Regions from separate parts of the Saccharibacillus sp. WB 17 genome, predicted to be linked through region 2. Evidence: riboswitches for the same ligand, from Rfam matches in the RefSeq annotation. Region 2 holds a riboswitch; the other holds the start of a gene.
What was found. Region 2 has a riboswitch for thiamine pyrophosphate ahead of FTE24_RS11890 (ABC transporter substrate-binding protein). Riboswitches for the same ligand answer to the same signal wherever they lie in the genome.
Positions count from the first base shown of each region.

Region 1: linked by a shared signal. The riboswitch ahead of tenA (thiaminase II) and the one ahead of FTE24_RS11890 (ABC transporter substrate-binding protein) in region 2 are both predicted to bind thiamine pyrophosphate.

Region 1 is NZ_VPFK02000014.1:247,829-255,968, reverse strand. Features, by position in the region: gene FTE24_RS07070 (cryptochrome/photolyase family protein) at 1-41, shown strand, start outside; gene FTE24_RS07065 (dipeptidase) at 47-1,045, shown strand; gene FTE24_RS07060 (DUF2357 domain-containing protein) at 1,052-2,926, shown strand; gene FTE24_RS07055 (family 43 glycosylhydrolase) at 3,046-5,457, opposite strand; gene FTE24_RS07050 (hypothetical protein) at 5,818-6,123, opposite strand; gene FTE24_RS07045 (YesK family protein) at 6,458-6,724, shown strand; TPP riboswitch at 6,795-6,899, shown strand; gene tenA (thiaminase II) at 7,048-7,713, shown strand; gene thiM (hydroxyethylthiazole kinase) at 7,775-8,140, shown strand, end outside.
Region 2 is NZ_VPFK02000023.1:81,311-89,450, reverse strand. Features, by position in the region: gene FTE24_RS11915 (purine-nucleoside phosphorylase) at 1-800, shown strand, start outside; gene FTE24_RS11910 (TatD family hydrolase) at 1,332-2,183, opposite strand; gene FTE24_RS11905 (ABC transporter ATP-binding protein) at 2,599-3,654, opposite strand; gene FTE24_RS11900 (ABC transporter permease) at 3,651-4,451, opposite strand; gene FTE24_RS11895 (thiamine-binding protein) at 4,448-4,747, opposite strand; gene FTE24_RS11890 (ABC transporter substrate-binding protein) at 4,861-5,925, opposite strand; TPP riboswitch at 6,052-6,165, opposite strand; gene FTE24_RS11885 (pyridoxamine 5'-phosphate oxidase family protein) at 6,338-6,754, shown strand; gene FTE24_RS11880 (EAL domain-containing protein) at 7,026-8,066, shown strand.

The sequences.
Region 1 (8,140 bases), on a different contig from region 2:
AGGCGATCGAGACCTACAAAGCGATCGTGAACGGAGGCTGAACGAGATGCGGATCATCGATCTGCACGGCGACGCATTGGCCAAAATCGAAGCGTCGCGCGGCGGTTTGTCGTTTGCGGACGCGCCCGAGCTTGCGACGAACCGGCAGCGATTGAAGGAAGGCGAGATCGCCGTTCAGGGCTTCGCCGTATTCGTCGATCCGGCGCTGCCGGGTTCGATGCGGTTCCAGTCGTGTCTGGACCAGATCCATTATTTTTACACCGAGATTCTGGACAAGCACGACGATATGACGCTGATCACGGACTGGTCGCAGATTGCGCAGCTTGCGGATGGACAGACCGGGGCGCTGCTGACGCTCGAAGGCGTGGACCCGATCGAAAACGATCTCAAACGGCTGCATCTGCTGTATCGGCTGGGCGTGCGTTCGGTCGGGCTGACGTGGAATTACGCCAATCAGGCGGCCGACGGGGTGCTGGAGCCGCGGGGCGGCGGGCTGACGACGCTCGGCCGGGACATCGTGGCGCTGAACAACCGCTACCGCATGCTGACCGACGTCAGCCATCTGAACGAACAGGGATTCTGGGAAGTGCTGGAGCTGGCCGACTATCCGGTTGCGAGCCATTCCAACGCCCGCGCGCTGTGCGACCATCCGAGGAATCTGACCGACGAACAGGCGCGGGCAATGTTCGAGCGCGGCGCACCGGTGCATGTCGTGTATTATCCGGAATTCGTGCGGCTGCAAGAGCGTTCGGCTGCGGAAAAAATATCGGCCGGACCAGGCGCTTCCGTCCTCGCGGCGCCGGGACCGGTCACGATCGCGGACGTAATCCGGCATATCGACCATCTGTGCGCGCTCGGCGGCGAACGGCATATCGGCTTCGGTTCGGACTTCGACGGCATCGACGCGACGCCCGAACGGCTGGAGCATGCGGGACAGACGCAGAATCTCATTAACGAACTGCTGAAGCATTACGGCGAGGAGCAGGTGCGGGGCTTTGCCTACGGCAATTTTGCGCGTTATGTGTCGAAGATCGGAAAGGACTGAAATATCATGACTTCTTATCGGTCGGCTGCTCCCGATTCGGGCACCGAGCTGCTGCGGATCGAGAGCGACCTGTTCGAACTGTATATCGCCGGGGAGCCGCTGCACGAGACGGTCGAACGGCTGGCGCTGCATCGGGACGACGAAGGAGAGCGGCTGACCGCGACGTTCGACGTCGCCGCGAGCTCGCCGCGCCTGACGGGCTGCACGGTGGCGCTGTTCTCGCCGGAGAGCGGCAAGCTTGAGCGATGGGAAGCCGACAGGCCGGCTTATCCGTGCTTCTACGAGACCAAATCGTACGAACTGACGCTGGTCAAAGCCGATCCGTCGCTTGAGCTGACTTTTCATCATGAAAATGCCAATCTGCGGCGGCGGATCAAGCCGAGAGGACGCAGCGTGCTGTCCGGGGCGCTCGATTTCGGCAGCGAGATCGGCGAGAGCCGGCTGGAGATCCGGTTGAACGGCAGGCCGCTGCTGGTCGTCACGATCGAAGTCTTCCCGGCCAAGCTCGATTACCGGCGCGATTATGCGCGTCTGGTCGAAGAAGTCGGCGAAGAAGCCTATGACCTGGCGTTCGATTTCCTGCGCCGGACGTATCGCCCGGCGCAGGAGCGGGAGACGCCGCGGCAGAGCCTGGCGGAATTCCACGCGATTTTGCGCCGCATCTTCGAGCGGATCGAGAGTGCCATGGCGCGGATCGCCAGCCATCCGCATCACCGGCTGGAGCGCGAGCACCGGCTGGTCGAGAGCGGGCGGGTGCGCCGGGCGGATCGCTCGGGGCTGGAAGACCTGCGGCGCCATCCGCACCGGCTGCGCCCCGACGAGCGCGGCTGGCTCACGCTTGATGTGCGGCAGCCGCAGGCAGGGCGCGGCGTCGGTCCGCCCGGCGAAGAAGCGCAGCCGGTCCGCTACGCGCCGACCCATCTGCGCGAGACCCGGCGCATCCTCTCGGCCGATACGGACGAGAACCGGTTCCTGCGCTGGATGCTGGAGCGGACGGAACGCCGGGTCGAGGCGTTGCGCCGCGAACTCAAGCGCAGCCGGGCCGGCCGCGATCCGCTGCTGGACCGCGAGCTTGCGCGGATCAAGCGCCGGATCGGCGTCATGCTGGACGCCGATTTTCTGCGCGGCGCCGCTCCGCTGCGGCGCGTGAACGTCAGCCTCGTGCTGCAAATGGCACCGGGCTACCGCGAGATGTACAAGCTGCATCTGCTGCTGCTCAAAGGACTGTCCATGCGGGAAGGACTGACGCGGCTGTCCGTCAAAGACACCGCACAGCTCTACGAATACTGGTGCTTCCTGAAGCTGCACCGGCTGCTGGCGAGCCGCTGCAGGGTCGTGCGCCGCCAGAGCCCGGAAATCGACCGAAGCGGCCTGTTCCCGTCGCTGATCCGCGGCGGCCGCTCGCGGATCGAATACGAACATCGCGCAAGCGGCGCGCGGCTCTCGCTGCTGTACAATCCGTCGATGCTGGGCCGCAGCCGCCCGACGACGGAGCAGAAGCCGGACCTGCTGCTGACGCTGGGCCACCCGGACAGGGCGGAAGAGACAACCTTCGTGCTCGATGCCAAATACCGCATCGACCCGGCCGTGCCCGGCAGTTCCTACGCTTCGCTGTATCATACGCCGGGTCCGTTGGAAGAAGACATCAACGTCATGCACCGCTACCGCGACGCCATCGTGCGGCGCAGCGGGGAGAGCGGGCAGTACGAACGCAGCGTGGCGTCCGCCTGCGTGCTGTTCCCGTACGCGGACGAAACGGAGTTCGCCGGCCATCACTTTTACCGCAGCCTGGACAAAGTAGGTGTCGGCGCCCTGCCGTTCCTGCCCGGCTCGACGCGGCTTGCGGAGCGGTGGCTGGACGAACTGCTGGACATGAACTGACAAAAGCCCACGGCTTTCGCGGCAAGCGCGAAAATCGTGGGCTTTTTTGGCAGAGTCGATAAATGGAACAGGCGAGGACCGGAGGATGAGATCGGTGGGGCTGCCGGCGTTCGGCCGCCTTACTTCGCCAGCGCCGCGATCTCCGCGGCGCTCAGCGCCCGGTCGTACAGCTTCACTTCGTCCAGAGTGCCGCCGAAAAAGGCGTCCGAAGCGAAGCGGCTTTTGCCGAGCCAGGCTTCGCTTGCGCGCACGTCGCGCGGGTCGTAGGTCATCTTCGCATTGGTGCCGGCGGCTTGGCCGTCCACGTAGAGCGTGCCGGTGCTGCCGGCAATCGTGACGGCGACATGCACCCATTTGCCGGTCGGCAGCGGAGCCGCGCTCACGATACTTTGGTCTTTGCCGTCGCGGTGGATCGTGAACTGGGCGCCTTTGCCCTGCGAAGGGGTCAGGAACATATGGCGGTCCAGGCCGCTGCCGAAATCGAGCACGCGCTGCCAGTCCGCGCCGCCGTTCCATTTGACCCAGCCGGCGAACGTGAAGTCCTGCGCGTCGGCGACGGCGCCCGGCAGGTTCACGTAGCCGTCTTTGCCGTTCAGTACGGCGGCTTTGCCGCTTTTGCCGCCTTTGACGTACGAGGCGCCGTTCTCGAGCGTGCCGTTATAGCCGTTCGGGGAACCGTCTTTGAGCCGGTTTTTCGAAGCGTCTTCGAAGCCGTACGCGGCGATCAGCGGGCTCTGCGCCCGGGCCGGTACGGTCAATTTAAAAGACTTGTTTTTCCGCGCCTCGCCGTTCGTGATCGCCGCCGTCAGCGTGACTTTGGCGTCCTGTTTTCCGGCGGCCGGACGGGTAACGACGCCGGCGTTCGAAATGACGGACGGGTCCGACGACGTCCACGCGATCTGCGTGCCTGCGGTGCCGGCAGCCGGCAGCGTCAGATCGTAATACGTATCGCCGGCAGCGTTCAACTCAAGCGCTTTGTCGACGGCGGATACGGCGACTTTGGCCGAGGCTTTGCCGGTCTTGGTGCCCCATACGCTTGTGCCCGCCGCGGACAGGGCGCTCAGCGTCAACGTGCGCTCGCCCGATACCGGATGGGTCCCGCGGAGAAACAGTCCCTTGTACACGACCCCGTTCGTCGTGATCGTGACCCGGTTGTCGCCTTCGAGCTTCCACGTGCCGGAGGCCGCCCCGGCAAGCGTGCCGTCGGCTTTGAGCGTCACGGACACGTCGGAGACGATGTCGGCGCTGATGGCTTTGCCCTGCGCGATCCAGCGGTAGTCGCCCGGAATCTCCGCGGCCTGCACTTTGGCCGACGCGTCGGTCTCGCCCGCATAGCGGTACGGCGCGACAACCGGCCAACCATCCGCGTTCATGAACATTTCGTGCACCCGGATCTCGTGCTGCTCGCCGCGTCCCGGGAAGCGGGAGTGGAAAATGAGGAACTGCTTGCCCGTCTTCGCGTCGTAATAGGCGGAGTTGTGCCCCGGAGAGACGGCGCCGAAGCCGACGCCGGTACCCGGATCGCCGAGCTTGCGTTCGAACAGGTAGTTGCCGATCAGCTTCACGCCGTACGGTTCGATCGAATCGTCGTCGAACAGCGGCTTCGACGGGTCGGACTTGACGTTGGTCATATCGTTGCCCTGCGCGTCGAGGAACGGGCCGTCCGGCGTCTTCGAGCGCATGACGCGCACGTTGTAGCCGCCAACCGCGTCCAGTCCGCCGAACGACAGGTACATGTAGTAGTAATCGGTCTTCGGGTTATACAGCATGTACGGACCTTCGATCCGGCTGTGATTGCCTCCGATCAGCTTCTTGCCGTAGCCTTGGCCGGGCAGCTGCTTGCCGGTCTTCGGGTCCATTTCGAGAATGAAGATGCCGCCGGAATACGAACCGTAGACCATCCACAGTTTGCCGTTTTTATCGAAAAAGACGTCCGGGTCGACCGCGTTCGGATGTTTGGTCGCATCGTAGATCGTGCCGTCTTCGCTTTTCTGGTCCCACATGCCCGATTTCAAAATGATGCCCGTATCCTTGTACGGACCTTCGACTTTGTCCGAGACGGCGATTCCGAGCGCGGAACGCGGTGAGTCGCCTTTGCACGCATTGTAATACATGTAGAACTTGCCGTCCGCAAGCTGGATAACGTCGGCCGCCCACAGCGTATCGGTCTGCGCCCAATCCAACGCTTCCTTGAGCTCCGTCTTGACGTTGGGAATGATCGGGTTGGTATTCGTCACGCCGGATGCGATCAGGTCCCAGTTCATCAAGTCTTTCGACTTGGCGGCCGCGAGATGCGAGCCGAATACATAGAAGGTGTCGCCGACTTTGATGACGGACGGATCATGCACGGACGCTTCGCGGAAAGTCGGGGCTTTGGCGTTGAACGTCGGAAACTGTACCGCTTGGCTCAGCGCTGCGGCGGGAGAAGCGGCAGCCGCGGCGGGCGGCGACAGGACATCGGCGGACAGGGGAAGCAGCAGAGCGGCGGTCAGGGCGGTGACGCCGGTTTTTACCCAAATTTTTCGGTTCATACATAGTCTCCTTCAGAACATTTAGTAAATTAATTTGTTAATCAAGATAGAACAATGAAGGACATGGTTTATGGGAAAAATAACTTTGATACCGCTTACACCGAATAATAAACCGAAAACGACTCTCTTTTCAAGCCTTAATTTACGGTCTGCTAAAAGTTGTTGATTATAAAATAAACATTATGGTTAATCTGTAAGAAGGGTGAACCGTTTTTTGTTTGGCAAAGAAAGCCTGAAGGTTTTGGATCTTATGTCTATAACCACACATGCCAAAAAGCCCCGAATCCCGGGTGCCCGGGGTTCGAAGCTTCATGCAGCGGTAGCAAAGCGGTAAATGCGGTCCGTGCTTAGTCCACGGCGTCAGCCGACGGCGGGAAACGGATTATGCTTCAGGCAGACGAGCGTCACGTACCCGTCATGCACGGACACGACAGCCCGCGTCGTACGAACGCCGTATAAAATATAGGAGCAGCCGTTGTCGCGCCGTCCTTCGTATTTGTCGATGCGCCGCGGCGTGCGGAGGAACTCACTCAGCATCTCGTCGTCGAAATGGGCGCGTTCCATGTCCCGTTCCGCACGTTCGGTCAGCAGCAGCCGATTTTGCTCCAGCGCCTCCTTCAAATGTGCCGCAATCACTTCCGAGTCCACTCCACCAGATTTGATCATCCGTAAGCCTCCTTTTGCTTTTGTGCGTGTTCGCTTTTTCGCTGTCTCGCTTTAATGAGTGAATGGTTTTGCTTAGACTCTATTTTGCACAAAAAAGATTGTTTCGTAAAGAAGTTTAATAAACCACCAGTCAAAAAGCACGGAATACCGCCGTTCGTCGCCCGCTTGGTTGACGCTGCGTCCTTTTTTGTTTAAGCTGGAATTCGTTGTGTCCGGGCTGCGTGCCGCGGACCGAGGAGCGGGTCGATATCGCAACATTAACAATATTTTCACTTCTTCAAAAGGCACTTGTGCTATCCTCGTGTGCAAGGAGGTGTTCGAGCTGAGCGGCATCGTGTTTGTAGCAGCATCGACGTTTATCATCCTGATGAGCGCTTCATACTTGATCTACAAAAAGTTTCCTTATCAGCAGCAGCTGGCGTATATTCCTTCGGGAGCGTCTCTGCTGGCGAGCTTCATGATGATTTTTACGAGTTTTGACTTGAACCGGCTCGACGGGTTGACCGCAAGCGCCCTGGGTATCGCGCTCGGAACGGCGAGTCTGGCGGCTTTTATGTGCTCGCCGTTGATCGATCATTATTTGCGCTACCGGCAGCATTGACAAGAAGGCGCGGCGGAGATAGAGTAGACACGTAACCTGACCCGCCGCCTTCGGGCGTCAATCGAATAGCATGATCCACTGGGGGAGCCGCTGCGCGGCTGAGACAAGAACAGCTCTTGGACCCTTTGAACCTGATCCGGCTCGTACCGGCGTAGGGAAGTGGAGCCGGACCCCTGTTTCGGACAACGACAAGTTTGTACTTTTGATGCATAAACGGGAGCCGCTCCATTTCGGAGCGGCTTTTTTTGCGCTTTCATTCGGGGGAAATCCGCGGTGGACCTTGCTTTTCGTGCGGGAATCCCCTTATTGGAGGTCGATGATTCATGTCTTTTACCGAACAGCTTCGCCGCGGGGCGGACCCGATCTATGAAGCGATTTTCAAGCATCCGTTCGTCCGCGGCATCGCGGAAGGTACGCTCCAAAGCGAACAGTTGATTCATTACGTCAAGCAGGATTTTGAATATCTGAACGCGTACATGCGCATCTACGGCATCGCGATCTCCCGCTGCGAACAGCGCGAGCATATTGAGATGTTCAACGAACAGATCGCTTTTATCCTCAACAGCGAGATTCATCCGCACCAAAACTTCTGCGAGCGCGCCGGCGTGACGTACGAAGAGATGCAGGGTTATCCGCTTGCCCCGTCGGCGCATCATTATACCCGCCACATGCTGAACGCGGCCCATGAAGGTACGCTTGAAGACATTCTGGCGGCGCTGCTGCCGTGTCCGTGGACGTACGCGGAGATCGGGCAGCGCCTGCTGGACGAAGTGAATCCGGGACCGGAGCATCCGTTCTACGACTGGATGCATTTCTACGGCAGCCGCGAAGCGGGCGTGACGGACAAGATGCGGGAGCTGCTCGATCAATGGGCGGAGCCGCTGAGCGAAGCGCGCAAACGCAAACTCAAAGAGCAGTTCGACGCGAGCTGCCGGCTGGAGTACATGTTCTGGGACATGGCGTATCGCCTGGAAGAATGGCCGGTCTAGGTCTGGCTTTCGGGCGCACACGCGAAGCGGATGTCATCACGAAATCGGGAGGCTGAAGAGGATGGAACAGGAAATGGGACGGCTGCTGCGGCGGCTGCGCAGCGAACGGCCGCTCGTACATAACATCACGAATACGGTGGTCACGAACTTTACGGCCAACGGCCTGCTGGCGCTCGGCGCGTCGCCGGTCATGGCTTATGCGCGCGAGGAAGTCGCGGACATGGCGCGCGTCTCGGGCGCGCTGGTGCTCAATCTCGGCACGCTGACGGCCGAACTGGTCGAAGCGTGCGCGATCGCGGGGCAGGCCGCCAACGAAGCCGGCGTGCCGGTGCTGCTCGACCCGGTCGGGGCGGGCGCGACGCCGTACCGCACGGAGTCCGCGCTTCGGCTGCTGCGCGAAGTGCAGATCGACCTCGTGCGCGGCAAC
Region 2 (8,140 bases):
TCATGGAAGCGCGCGACTTTATCGCCGCCAAGACGGAGCAGCGGCCGACGATCGGCCTGATTCTGGGATCGGGTCTGGGCACGCTCGCCGACGAGATCGAAAACGCGGTCGTCATTCCGTACGCCGACATTCCGTATTTCGCCAAATCGGAAGCGATCGGCCACGCCAACGAGCTGGTCATCGGACAGCTGAACGGCAAAACGGTCGTAGCGATGAAAGGGCGTTTCCATTACTATGAAGGCTATTCGCTCAAGGAAGTGACGTTCCCGGTGCGGGTCATGAAAGCGCTGGGCGTCGAGACGGTCATCGTCACGAATGCCTGCGGAGCGGTCAACACGGACTTCAAGCCGGGCGACCTGATGCTGATCAGCGACCATATCAACCTCGTCGGCGCCAATCCGCTGATCGGGCCGAACAACAGCGAGCTGGGCGTTCGGTTCCCGGACGTGTCGCAGGTCTACAATCGCGAACTGCGCGATCTGGCGCTCGAAGTGGCGTCTGAGCAGGGCACGACGCTCCGGCAGGGCGTCTACGCCTGGTGGAGCGGTCCGGCTTACGAGACGCCTGCGGAGATTCGCATGATCCGCACGCTCGGCGGCGACGCGGTCGGCATGTCCACCGTTCCGGAGACGATCGTGGCCGTGCACGGCGGCATGAAAGTGCTCGGCATCTCCTGCCTGACGAATATGGCCTGCGGCATTCTGGATCAGCCGCTCAGCCACGACGAAGTGATCGAAGTCGCGGCGCAGGTGCGGGAGAAGTTCATGGGCTTGGTCAAAGGCATTCTGGACCGGGCGTAAAAAGCGGAAACCCGCGGAGCGGCGAGACATTTCGGCGTCGCGGCAGGAATTGGGGATGGAAAAAGAGCCAGAAAACCGGATGACGGTTTTTGGGCTCTTTTTTTGGGTTGTTTTTGGGCGGGAGCGACTATTCGGGACGCGGGGGGCGAAAAAGGAGAGGCTAACGAATCCTGAGCGCGCTAAATCGTCTTTTTGGCGTGTTTTTCGAATCTAACGAATCGAGAGCACGCTAATCGGGCAAAAAGCCGGTTTTGGCCGGGAAGTCGGACGAATAGCGACATGACGATTCGTTGGATTTGCAAAAAGGCCGGAAAATCGAAAATAGCGATAGGAGGGTTCGTTGGAGTTTGGGCCGGGCGGCAGATGGACGGACAGGCGCGAAGCTGTGCAGACAGGCGGCGTATTTACCAGCAAATCTACGCACTAGCAAACGTATGCACCGGTGAACGCCCGCATCCGCGGACTCACGTACCGGCAAACACCCGCAACCGCCCGACCATCCCGCGTCCGGCTATCCGGCCCTGAACCCGCCTACCGCAGCGCGTAGAAACGCCGGGCGTTATCCAGCAGGATATCGCGGGCGGCAGATTCGTCGAGCCCGCGGAGCTGCGCCCATTCGCGGCAGACGTCGGCGGTCATGGACGGATGGGTATCGCGTCCGGCAAAAGGACCTTCGAACGGCCACGGGCCGTCGGTTTCGCTCATGACGAGCGTTTCCGGGTAGAGCCGGGCCAGGTCGCGGATTTCTTTTTCATAGAGCAGGTCCGGGGTAAAAGAAATCCGGTAGCCGCTCGCGATCATGCGCCGGACGGTGGCCTCGGAGCCTTTGAACCAGTGGAAATGCGCGCGTTCGACGCCGTATCGCTCCAACAGGTCGCACGCGGTATCCGCGTCTTCGTACACGGCGTGCAGGGCGATCGGCAGATCGTACCGGGCGGCAAAAGCGACGAAGCGTTCGAGCAGCCGGACATATCCGTCTTCGTCGAGACTTTCGCCGCGTTCGGACGCTTCGAGCCGGCTGTAGTAAGGCAGGCCGACTTCGCCGACCGCCGTCATGCGCGGCGGCGAAACGTGTTCCCCCGTCGGCGCATCTGCAGGCCGGTCCCCGGCAGCGATCGCGGCCCGGGCTTCCATCCAGGCGAACAGCTCTTCTTCTTCCTCGGGAGTCGGCAGCGGCTGCTCGGGGTGGAAGCCGTAAGCCGGGCGCACGACGCCCGGATATTGTATCGCCAGCGCTTCGGTCCGGCGCGCGGATTCCAGGTTCATCGAGACGGCGACGACAAACGCTCCGCCTTCGTCCTGGAATTCGCTCAGCATGCGCGCCGCCTGCTGCGGATCGTACTGCTCCAGATGAATATGCGTATCGGCCAATTTGGCGCTCATGGCGGACGAACCTCCTGTCGTTTTTTTATATGAAAAAAGCGGTTGTGCGAAGAGGGCGGCTCGAAAAAGGCAGTTCGGAAAAGGGTCGGCCGTCTGGAGACGTTAAAACCCAAATTAAAATGTGTGCAAAAGGACAACATTTTATACCGAAACAAGCCGATTTTGCGAAAAAGTGTTCATTATGCTCACATTTTCCGCGAAAATCGGCCGAAAGCGTACTTAAAGCTCGGATTTGTTGTCATTTTGATCACTTTCCGCTAAAAAATCGGATTTCCGCGGGGAAATGTTGACGAAAGGTCAACATTCCCCCAGCCTACGCTGCGACTGCGACTGCGACTGCGACTGCGACTGCGACTGCGACTGCGACTGCGACTGCGACTGCGACTGCGACTGCGACTGCGAGGCCGCAAGCCGTCTACCCTCTCGCCGCCGCGTTGCGGCTTTTGCGCTGCTCTTCCTTCATCAGTCCTGTCAGTTCGCGGCGCAGCGCCAGAAATTCCGGAGTTTCCGCAATCTCTTCGCGGCGCGGGCGCGGGAACGGGACTTCGATCCGCCGAAGCACGGCGGAAGGGCGGCCGGACAGCACGTAGATCGTGTCCGACAGCAGCAGCGCTTCCTCGATATGGTGCGTGACGAACAGCACGGAGCGCCGCGTCTCTTCCCAAATATCGAGCAGCCACGCTTGCATCTCGCTGCGGGTAAAAGCGTCGAGCGCGCTGAACGGCTCGTCGAGGCACATAAGTTCGTGCGGACTGAGCAGCGCGCGCACAAAGGCCGCGCGCTGCTGCATGCCGCCCGACAGCATATGCGGATACGCCTGCTCGAAGCCGGCGAGACCGGCGCGCGCCATCCAGCGGCGGGCTTCTTCGAGCGTCTCCCGGCGCGAGGCGCCGTTGATCTCACGGTCGAGGATCACGTTGCTTTCGATCGTGCGCCAGGGAAGCAGCGCCGGCTGCTGTGGCATGTAGGCGATATGGCCGCGCTCGCCGGTAATGGCCCGGCCGTCCAGCGCGATCTCGCCGGCGTCCGGCTGGAGCAGTCCGCCGATGAGGTGGAACAGCGTGCTTTTGCCGGAACCGGACGGTCCGATCAGGCTGACGAACTCGCCCTCGCGCACTTCAAGCGAGACGCCGCCGATAACGGGCAGCGGCTTGCGTCGGCTGCCGAACGATTTGCTTACGCCGGACAGCGCCAGCTTGACCGGCACCGTACTCCCTCCGCCGGATTCAAGCCGGCGGCCCGCGTCCGCTCCGGCCGCGCTCCCGTTCCCTATCCCGCGGCCCGTATCCGCGCCGGCCGAGCTCCCGTCCCCGGAAGCCGAACGCGCCTCCGCTCCGTTCCCTACCCCGCGGCCCGCCTCCGCGCTGGCCGCGCCTCCGCCGCTCTCCACCCCGCGACGCGCACTGCTCCCGAGCCTACCGTCGTCTCCGACTCTTTTAACCGGCAGGCCGTTCTCTTCGATTCCGCTCATCCCGCTTCGCCTCCTTCCGCGTTCCCGCTTCGGCGTCCGCCGCGCACGACGAGCCGTTCGATCAGCGTGACCAGCAGGAACAGCAGCAGGCTGAGCGCGACGATGATCACGATGGCGGCGAAGATGCGGTCGGTGCGAAACGCCGATTTTTGCAAAATCATGTAATAGCCGATTCCTTTTTGCGCGCCGATCCATTCCGCGATAACGGCGCCCATGACGCTGTACGTCGCGGCGATGCGCAGTCCCGAGAACAGGGAGGGCAGGGCGTGGGGGAACTCCAGTTTACGGAAAATTTGCACCCGTTTCGCCCCGATCATGCGCATGTAGTTCAGCATCGTCCGGTCGGTCTGCGCGAATCCGTCCATCGCCGAGACGGCAACGGGGAAAAAGCACACGAGCGTAATGACGATAATTTTCGGCAGCAGGCCGAACCCGAACCAGATCATGAGCAGCGGCGCGAGCGCGATCGTCGGCACGTTCTGGCTCAGAATCAGCAGCGGATAGAGCGCCGATTTGAGCAGGGGCACCAGATGCAGCAGGCAGGCGACCAGCAGGCCGACCGTCGAGCCGATCGCGAATCCGATCAGCGTCAGCCGCAGCGTGGACAGCGTGTGCATCCAGAGCGAGTCCGCGCTGCGCGAAGCTTCGCCGGCAATCAGCGAAGGAGACGGCAGAATCCACGCTTCGATCGCGAAGAAGCGGACCGCCGTCTCCCACAACACCAAAAACAAGAGGACCGCCACGAAGGGCGGCCACGCGGAGCGGAACCATCGGCCGAGCGTCAAGCGCAGGCTCATGGACGGTATTTGGCGGTCAGACGTTCGATGCTGATCCCGTCCGGACTCGGATAATGCGCGATTTTGATCTGGGAGATGACGCTCGGCGCGCCGGCTTCGGTCAGCGCTTCATGCATCTGCCGCACGATCTCGAGCAGTTCCGGCAGTTCGCCTTCCATGGTCGTCTCCAGCGCGTGCACCTCGTATTTGACGCCGGAGCGTTGGATCACTTCGATCGCTTTGTCCACGTAGGGGATGGAGTCTTCGCCGTTCGGCGTCTTCGGGATAACCTGAATGCTGAGCAGGGTCGCTGCCATAATCCATCTTCCTCTCTGGGCTGAATTTTATCTCGGTTCTATCTGGGTCTTATCTGAATTCTATCCGGATTCTATCCGAATCTTGTCCGCATCGGACCCGACCCGGAGTGTTTCTATTTCGCTGCCGCCGGCAGATAGTCGTTGGTGAACGCCTTCGTGGAATCGAATTCGCCTTCGAGCAAGTTCTGCGAACTCATCCACTTGCCGTAATTTTCCCACACTTCCGGCTTCTGCATGCCCCATTGGTCCGCGTCGTCGCGGTATTTCGGGCTGAGCCATTCCTGGCTCGCTTTGACCAGTTCGGGATCGAGGTCCGGCACGGCCCGGATCAGGATGTCCGCCGCTTCGGCCGGATGGTCGATCGCGTATTCGTAGCCTTCGCTCGTCGCTTTCATGAACGCTTTGACCAGTTCCGGGTCGTCCGCGAGCTGCTTCTCGTTCGTTGCGATGACCGGCGTATAATAGTCGAGGCTGTCGGAATAATCCTTGACGTACAGCATGTCGATCGGTTCGCCGCGCAGTTTCGCTTCGATGCCTGTCCAAGCGTAGAAGATCCAGGCGAAGTCGATATCGCGTTTGACCGCGGTGAAGAAGTCGGCGTCGCCCATGTTGATGTTTTCCACTTTGGACACATCCGCGCCTTCCTGGTCCATGATCGATTTCATGACCGCTTCTTCGACCGGGGAACCCCAGCCGCCGTAACGTTTGCCTTCGAAGTCTTTGGGCGATTTGATGTTCCGGTCGGTCGGAGCCGCGAAGCCGGACGTATTATGCTGGATGACCGCGGCGAGCGAGACGAGCGGAACGCCCTGGACGCGCGCCTGCGTGATGCTCTCCTGGTAGCTGATACCGAACGGCACTTCGCCCGAAGCGACCATCTGGTCCGCGCCGCCGGCGCCCGGCTGCAGAATCGTGACCTTCAACCCTTCCTGTTCGTAAAAACCTTGATCCACCGCGGCATACAGGCCGGTGTGGTTCGTATTCGGCGTCCAGTCCAGCACCACGCTTACGTCGCGCAGCGTCTGCGCGTCGCCGCTATCCGCCGCTTTCGGCTCGCCGGTCGCCGCAGGCGTACCGCCGCCGGCACCGCCCGAGCAGGCGGTCAGCGCCAGCAGCAGCGCCGCGAGCGGAGCCGTCCATTTTATTCTTTTGCCGATCCCCTTGTGCGTGCTTCTCATTTCTCTGTCTCCTTCAACCGTATTGCCCGCTGCTTCATGCCCGCCGGAACGCCAAAAAAGCGCCCCGGATTCCGGGACGCGTCACGTCGATGCAAGCTGCGGGTCCCGATCGAGAAGCTCGATGGGGCAAACACGCTTAAACGTTCCTACGCTGGCATTACCCAGATCAGGTATAAGGGTCAGTATCTGCTTGGGATACACTCTCAGCCGGCCTTGCTTCCGGCACCCCCCGGGGGTTATGAATTTGTCGGGTTTGCTTCGGAGTCATTATAGCCTTTAAAAGAAAAGCTGTCCAGCGAACGAATCGATTCGGTAAGCATCCGGTTCACTTTCGTCTATTCGGGTACTTACTAATAGAGAGACGAACCACTGTAGCTCGAATACACCCATCTTGCTTAGGAGGCTTTATACCATGGACCAACAACAATTGGAACAAAAAATTACGGAAACTTTGGAACGTAACCGTTTCGGATCTTTCGCCACGGTCGAAGGCGGCCGTCCGAAAGTACGTTACATGACCGTATTCAATGAAGGCATGACCATCTATCTGGTCACCAGCTCCCAGACGCACAAAGTCGAAGAATTGGAGAAGAACCCAAACGTGGCGTTGCTGCTCGGCTTCGAACAAGGCGGAACGCAGGACGAAGTCCAGGTCGAAGGTACGGCCGAAATTACGCGTGACGAAGAGCTGCGCAAAAAGCTGTGGCACGATTCGTTCGAGCAGTGGCTCGAAGGACCGGAAGATCCGAATTACGTCGTGATCAAAATCACGCCTTCGCGTGCGGAATACGCCAAAAGCAAACACGAAGTGGAAGTTTGGGAAGGCTAAACTTCTTCTGAACGCATAAGTCAATTGTTGTATAAAAAGCTCCGAATCGGCCCAACGGCGCCGGTCGGAGCTTTTTTGTGTGAAAATTGTGTAAAATTGTTTTGAAAATCAGCTAAAAGGTCTAAAAAATAAGTCGAAAGAACCCGATTCTAAAAGAGGGGCACTGGGTAATAGGTGAAGATTGAATCGCTTGCTGTCTAGGTTAAAGGAACCGGTTTTTTAGTCGGAGTGGATATTGCGTCAATTATAAGTTTTGGGGGGTTCCTTAAGTATGGAGCATATATGCAGCAGCTGTCAGCCGGTAAAGCCCATCGAAGATTGGGGTACCGTGTATTTGCGTCCCGTGACGGAGATGCTGAATGAGTTGGTCGAAGATCGCAACTGGAAATCGGGACGAAACGGCTACGAGAGCGGGGTTCTGTTTTTTTCATATACGAGCAAGGAACAATTTCTGGAGATGGCGGAATGGCTGAACAGCCTGCCGGTCGAATGGACGGAACCGCTTCAGGTGAAGATCTGCGGGGAAAAAGATTCGCCGGTTCTGCTGCCTTGGCTGCCGTTCTCCCAGATCGCGGCGCGGTTTCAGAATATGGATATGGTCAGCATCATCACGCAGGAGAAGTTCACAAGCTTCATGCAGCCGATCGTCAACGATCAGGAAGCGATCGTCGCTTACGAATTTCTGCTGCGCGCGGCTCCCGGGGGAGAGTCGTTCAATCCGTTCGAGCTGTTCGATGTGGCGCGGCGTACCGGGATGCATTCGTTTCTCGATCGGGCGGCGCGGATCTCGGCGATCCGCCGCAGCGCGGAAGTGCTGCCCAAGGGCGTAAAACGTTTTATTAATTTTCTGCCGTCCTCGATCTATAATCCGGACTACTGCCTGAAGCATACGTTTGCCGCTATTCAGCGCTACCAGCAGGACCCGCAGGACTTCGTGTTCGAAGTGGTGGAGACGGAACGGATCAGCGACATGCCGCATTTGCAGCGCATCTTCAACGTGTACCGTTCGCGCGGCGTGTCGGTGGCGCTGGACGACGTCGGTTCGGGTTATTCGACGCCGGAAGTGTTGGCCAACCTGAAGCCCGATTTCGTCAAAGTGGACCGGGGCTTGATCGACCGCTGCGACGAGTCGCCGGACAAGCAGCGCCGTATCGAAGAGATCGTCAACATTTCGTCGAGCTTCGGCGGCGTCGTGCTCGCGGAAGGCGTCGAGCGGCGCGAAGAGTATGAGTTCTGCCGCAGCCGTGGCATTTCGCTGGCCCAGGGCTATCTGTTCGGCCGCCCGGCGTCGGAACCGATCGCCGTCGGCTGATGGATTGCGAAGACGAATCGATTGAGAAGACCCGATTGGTCTGTGGGAACAGGCGATCACGGGCTGCGTAGACC